2 regions of the Rhodobacter sp. P2_H5 genome follow, and region 1 is predicted to be linked to the other one. Evidence: riboswitches for the same ligand, from Rfam matches in the RefSeq annotation. Region 1 holds a riboswitch; the other holds the start of a gene.
What was found. Region 1 has a riboswitch for thiamine pyrophosphate ahead of thiC (phosphomethylpyrimidine synthase ThiC). Riboswitches for the same ligand answer to the same signal wherever they lie in the genome.
Positions count from the first base shown of each region.

Region 1 (3,203 bases):
CCGTGGGCCGGCACAGACTGTCGCCAAAGCCCGCCGCGATCAGGTATTGCGGGGCGCGGGCACTCTCGGCCACGTCGAGGAAAACGCCTTTGGCGGCATGGGCGTTCTGGGTGGACTTCAGACCCGAATCCAGCGTGATCGAGGCGGTGGACGAAGTATAGCCGTTCATCGACGGCGCCGTGCCAAAGACCGAATACTGCCGACCGTCGCCAAAGGTCGCGAACTTGCAGAGGTCGTTCAAGGTGCCAGAGCCGACCGCCACCAGCGCCTCGATCCCCCTGGTTTCAGCCTGCAGGGCGCGCACCGTCTGCGCATCGGCATGGGGGTGGTTCAGCACGATCAGCCGCGCTTTCGGGCCGATCTGGGCTGCGACAGCGGCGCCCATCACGTCCACCGTGTTCTCGTCACAGACCACGCCATAGCTTTCGGCGGGCATCGTCCGGGCCAGAAGACCCGCCGCATCCTGGGCCAGCGTGTCGTGGATCACGATGGTCTTGAAGGGCACATCCGCCGGCTTTCCGGTGTCCGGGTCGATCCAGCGGCCTGCAGTGACCTCGTCGATCAGAGCGGTCCAGTCGCGTGTGGACGTGGCGTTTTGCGCCCTTGCCTCGTGGTCCATGCGCTCCTCCCAAAGCTTATCGACTCTCGATGACTGACAAATGTCACTATACGTTGTCATCTGTCAATGACGTTTTTCACAGGCATCTGAATTTTGCCAAATTCGAACGGCTGGATTTGTCCGCGATTTCCTGCAATGACAGAAAGATCCCAGACCAAGGACCAATCCCCGCGATGCCCCCTGCCGTGTCCGAGCCGAAATCGCCCAGCGCCCGCCGCGTGCCGCCGATGCAATTTGGCACCGATCAGGTTCTGTGGGCGGCCTGGCTTTATTACGAGGAAGGCCTGAAACAGGAGCAGATCGCCGAACAGCTCGGCATCTCGCGCGCCTCGGTTTTCAACCTGTTGCAAAAGGCGCGGGATGAGGGCGTGGTGACGATCACCATCGACCCTTCCCGCATCGCCCGTGCCAACCTAGCCCTGGAATTGCGCGACAAGATCGGGTTGGAGGAGTGCTTCGTGTTGCCCACCGGCACCTCGACCCAGCCCCTGTCGCAGCAGATCGGCCATCTGGGTGCGCGGCTTCTGGAAAGCCGGATCAAGGAGGACGAGATCATCGGCGTCGCCTGGGGCCGCACGGTGCTGGCCCTGTCGCAGGCCTTGTCCACGCTGCACCGCCCGCATGTCACGGTGGCGCAGCTGACCGGCAGTTCGGCGGCGACGATGGATTTCTCGCCGGTCTTCTGCACCTCGAACATCGCCGAAAGGCTCAATGCGCGCTGCGTCAACCTGCATGCGCCGGGCGTGGTCTCCAGCCCCGCGGTCAAGGATATCCTGATGGCCGAGCCCGCGATCCGCGAGCATTTCGACCTTCTGGGCCATTGCACCACGATCCTCTTCGGCGTGACGCAACTGACCGGCGAGACCTTGCTGGTCACCGGCGGCTTCATGACGCCGGACCAGCTGGCGGTCTACCGCGATCTGGGGGCTGTCGGCTTCGCCTCGGGGCATTTCTTCGATGCGGCGGGGCAGCTGGTGACTAGCGAGTTCGACAGCCGCCACATCACCATGTCGGCCGAAACCATGATGCGGGTGCCGCAGCGGATTTGCGTCGGCGGCGGCTTGGGCAAGGTCGACGCCATCGCCGGCATGATTCGCGCCCGGCTGGCGACGGTTCTGGTGACGGATGAGGAAACCGCCCGCGCCCTTCTGGCCAAGATTTCCTGACGGAAACGGGTCTGTGACGACCTTCCGAAAGATCCGCATTGACGGCGGTGCGCCTTTGGATATCCTTGCCTCACGTCGGGGGAGTCCCACCCAAGGGACTGAGAGGCTGATTTAGGGGGCAACCCCGGTGCAGCGACCCTTTGAACCTGACCCAGTTGACACTGGCGTAGGAAGACCGAAGGGCAAACCCTCCCCAATCTTATACGGGGTGGTCCTTTCGGGCCACTTGGGCCCTTTGCGCATCTGCGTGCCGGGCCTGATGGCCCCTTTCTGCCTTCGTTTCACTTGGGTCTTTTCGCGAGAGGAGACCAGATGAACAAGCCTATTTCCCAGACCAAAGCCCACCAGATCACGACCGGCGCCCTGCCCGGCTCGTCCAAAGTCCATGTCGCTGGCACGCTGCATGACATCCGCATACCCCTGCGCCAGATCACGGTGACCGGGGAAGCGCCGCTGAATGTCTACGACAGTTCAGGCCCTTACACCGATGCCGCCGTCTCGGTGGAAATCGCCAAGGGCCTGCCGGACGTGCGCGGCCTCTGGCTGCACCAGCGTGGCGATGTGGAACCCTACCCGGCCCGCGCCGTCCTGCCCGCCGACAATGGCTTTGTCGAGGGCGCCAGGCTGACCCCCGCCTTCCCGCACCAGCGCGATCCGCTGCGCGCCACCCAAGGCCGTGCCGTCACCCAACTGGCCTATGCCCGCGCCGGCATCATCACGCCGGAGATGGAGTTCGTCGCGATCCGCGAGAACGAGGGCCGCAGCGCCGCCTATTCCCGCGATGGCGAAGCCTTTGGCGCCGATCTGCCCGACCTCATCACCCCCGAATTCGTCCGCCGAGAAATCGCCGAAGGCCGCGCCATCATCCCAGCCAACATCAACCACCGCGAGCTGGAGCCGATGATCATCGGCCGCAACTTTCTGGTGAAGATCAACGCCAATATCGGCAACTCCGCCGTCACTTCCTCGATGGAGGAGGAGGTGGAGAAGATGGTCTGGGCGATCCGCTGGGGTGCGGATACCGTCATGGACCTGTCGACCGGGCGCAACATCCACAACATCCGCGACTGGATCATCCGCAACGCCCCGGTGCCGATCGGCACGGTGCCGCTGTACCAAGCCCTGGAAAAGGTCGGCGGCGTGGCCGAGGATCTGACCTGGGAAATCTACCGCGACACGCTGATCGAACAGGCCGAACAGGGGGTGGATTACTTCACCATCCACGCCGGGGTGCGGCTGCACATGATCCCGATGACGGCGCGGCGGGTGACCGGGATTGTCAGCCGCGGCGGCTCGATCATGGCGAAGTGGTGCCTGCATCACCACCGCGAAAGCTTTCTCTATGAACGCTTTGACGAGATCTGCGACATCATGCGCGCCTATGACGTCAGCTTCTCGCTGGGTGACGGCCTCCGCCC
Region 1 covers NZ_JBFUFS010000006.1:144,083-147,285, reverse strand. Annotated here, with positions in the region: gene AC1DVR_RS10310 (iron-containing alcohol dehydrogenase) at 1-619, opposite strand, end outside; gene AC1DVR_RS10305 (sugar-binding transcriptional regulator) at 793-1,785, shown strand; TPP riboswitch at 1,853-1,975, shown strand; gene thiC (phosphomethylpyrimidine synthase ThiC) at 2,098-3,203, shown strand, end outside.

Region 2 (3,203 bases), on a different contig from region 1:
GCGACCGCCTCGGGGCGCAAAAAGGGCCGCAGGATCAGGAAGAGGCCGGTGCCCAGCACCAGACCCGAGGCGGCGAGTGGCAGCATGGCCGAAAGCTCCATCGCGCGGGCGAAAAGCGTCTTGCGGGCGACGGCATTGGCCAGCGTCAGAGCGGCTGTGACCGAAAGCGCGGCGGAAATCACCGCCATCCAGACCGAGCGAAGCGCTGCCAGCCAGACCGCATCGGGCAGGCGGGTCAGGGTCGGCAGACCCTCAGCCAGAACGGCGACGAGGGGGAGGAGCAGGAACAGGGCAGCCAGGGAAATCATCAGCATGTCCAAGCCCTTGCTGCCCCTGGGCGCCCGCAGGACAAGCCGGCGGTCCAGGCCCGCGCCAAGGCCCGAGGGCAGGGCGAAGCGGGCCGACAGCAGGACCGCCGCCGCGCAAAGGGCGAACTGGACGCCGGCCAGAAGGGCGGCTTTTCCGGGGTCAAAGTCGAAGCGGAGGGCCTGGTAGATCGCAAGCTCCAGCGTGGTGGCGCGGGGGCCGCCGCCCAGCGTCAGCGCCACGACGAAGGAGGTCAGGCAGACCAGAAAGATCGCCAGCGCCGCACCCGGCAGGGTGGCGCGCAGCATCGGCCATTCGATGTGGCGGAAGGGGGAGGGCAGGCCGAGGGTTTCGGCGAGGCGAAACCGCTCCGCCGGGATGGCGTGCCAGCCGTTCAACAGGATGCGGGTGGCGAGCGGCAGGTTGAAGAACACATGGGCGAGGACGACGCCCTTCAACCCGTAGATGGAGATCTGCGGCAGACCCACCAGTTGTAGCGCCCAGTTGAGCAGGCCGCTGCGGCCATAGATGGTCAAGAGCCCCAGGACCGCCACGATGACCGGCAGCAGGAAGGGCGCGCCCATCAGAAGGATCAGCACCCCGCGCCCCGGAAAGCTGCGCCGCATCAGGGCGCGGGCGACTGGTACGGCAAGGGCGCAGGAAAACCCTGTCGACAGAAGGGCTTGCAGCAGGGTGAAGCGGACCGCCGACCAATCGGCGCTCCGCAATGCGGCGCCGGAGGATTGTGGCAACAGGGCCAGTGCCGTTCCCAGCACCAGCACCGCCACCAAAGCCGCCAGCGCCAGAGCGCTTATTTGGACAGGACGGTCTGCCATTCCTCCACCGCCGCCTGGCGCAGGCCTTCAGCCTCGGCCGGGGAAAAGAGCAGGGATTTCGCGGGCTTGATCAGGGTTTCATAACCTGCGGGCAGGCCCGCCGCCGGGGTCTTGGCCGGGTACATCCAGTTGGTGGTGGGGATCACGGATTGTGCCTCATCCGCAGCGAGATAGGCGAGAAACTTGTCGGCGAGGTCTTGCTGCTTGGAGGCGGCGAGTTTTCCGGCCACTTCGACCTGCATGTAATGGCCCTCGTCAAAGCTGGCGGCGGCCTTGCTGTCGTCCTTTTCCGCGATCAGGTGATAGGCGGGGGAGGTGGTGTAGGAGAGGACCATATCCGCCTCGCCCTTCAGGAACAGGCCGTAAGCCTCGTCCCAGCCGGGGGTGACGGTCACGATATTGTCCGCCAAATCCTTCCAGACCTGCGCCGCCTGATCGCCGTAAGCGGCCTTGACCCACATCACCAACCCGAGGCCGGGGGTGGAGGAACGCGGGTCCTCGATCACGATTTTCAGGTTCGACGCGGCGAGTTCCTTGAGGGATTTCGGCGGGTTGGCGACTTTTGTCTTGTTATAGACGAAGGCGAACCAGCCCCAGTCGAAGGGCTCGAAATTGGCGTCGGTATAGGGGACCGGCAGATCGTTGGGCGCCTGGGCGGCGAGCGGCGCGAAGAGGCCGGTGGCGCGGGCGGATTCGGTCAGGGTGGTGTCGAGACCGAGGACGATGTCGGCCTCGGACTTGGCACCTTCCATCTTCAGGCGCGACAGGACGGCGGCGCCGTCGCCGGCGGTGGTGTAATGGACGGTGCAGCCGCAGGTCGCCTCGAAGCCCTTGGCGATGGCGGGGCCGGGGCCCCATTCGGCGGCGAAACTGTCATAGGTCAGCACGTTCAGAACGGGCGTGTCGGCCATGGCCATGTGGCCAAGGGACAGGAACGCCAGTGCAAGATGGAAGCTTTTCATGGTCTCTCCATTTGCGACGGGCGGGAATGGAGCGGGCGAGCATCGCCGTTACCTTCCCTCCGCCGGTATGATCCGGGTCAGGTTCAACGGGTCCGCAAACTGCATCTCAGGCCAGAGGCCACCCCGAGGTATGCGTGAAAATAGGGCATCGGCGGGCAAGCGCAAGGACAAACGCCAAGGGCTTGAGAACGCTGGGTTAAGCTGACAGACTCCGGGCAAGGACGTGGTCTTGCCCGCGTCTTTCTTCTGTCTTCCTTGCGTCTCTACGCGCGGGGCGATGAGGGGATGTTAACCTTGTTTGGCGAATCGGGGCTGCGGACGGCCCCTCGGGAGAATGACCATGTTCCTGCGTGTGGCGGCCTTGTGCCTGATGATCGGACCTGCTGCCGGCGCGGCGCAGGCGGAATGTGTGAACTTCCTCAGCTTTGCCAAGGGCGTCACGGTCAAGCTGACCGATGGCTCGGTCTGGAGCGTGCACCGCCAGGCGCATGAGGTGATAAGGCTGGAGCAGACCAATGCGGGCGGCAATTACGCCCGCTATGTCGAGGCGACCTATGGGATCTATCAGACCGAAAGCACGAGGAACGGCAGTGCGACGGTATCGGAATATACCTATATCCGCAGGGTGCCGGAGCCTGCGGCGGCGATGGACTGGACCTCGGCCGTGCGGGCCACGACGACCAAGATCGGCGACACCAAGGCGGATGCCTGGCGCGAGAAGGTGCATGTGACGGCAGGGAATGTGGCGACGGTCAAGATCGGGTCCTGCCGCTATCAGGCGATGGGGCTGGATGTCGGGCATATCGGCGGGCCCTATCCGACAGTGCAGCATTTCACCTATTTCCCCGACCTGCGCTTTGGCATCCAGACAAGGATCACCTATCCGACCGATACGGTGAAGAAGGCGGCGATCCTGTCGATGACGGCCGACTGAGCGCGGGCCACGAATTTTCTGCGAAAATTCTGTTGCTGCCGTCCGGATTGTCTTAAGGGGGTGCGGCAGACAGGAGATCGCCGATGAGCCTTAACACCTTTGGTCATGTGTTCCGTTTCACCACCTGGGGGGAGAGCCATGGGCCGGCGATCGGGGCCACGGTGG
Region 2 covers NZ_JBFUFS010000016.1:37,041-40,243, forward strand. Annotated here, with positions in the region: gene AC1DVR_RS18270 (thiamine/thiamine pyrophosphate ABC transporter permease ThiP) at 1-1,142, opposite strand, end outside; gene thiB (thiamine ABC transporter substrate binding subunit) at 1,118-2,104, opposite strand; TPP riboswitch at 2,142-2,240, opposite strand; gene AC1DVR_RS18280 (hypothetical protein) at 2,445-3,038, shown strand; gene aroC (chorismate synthase) at 3,122-3,203, shown strand, end outside.
Region 2: linked by a shared signal. The riboswitch ahead of thiB (thiamine ABC transporter substrate binding subunit) and the one ahead of thiC (phosphomethylpyrimidine synthase ThiC) in region 1 are both predicted to bind thiamine pyrophosphate.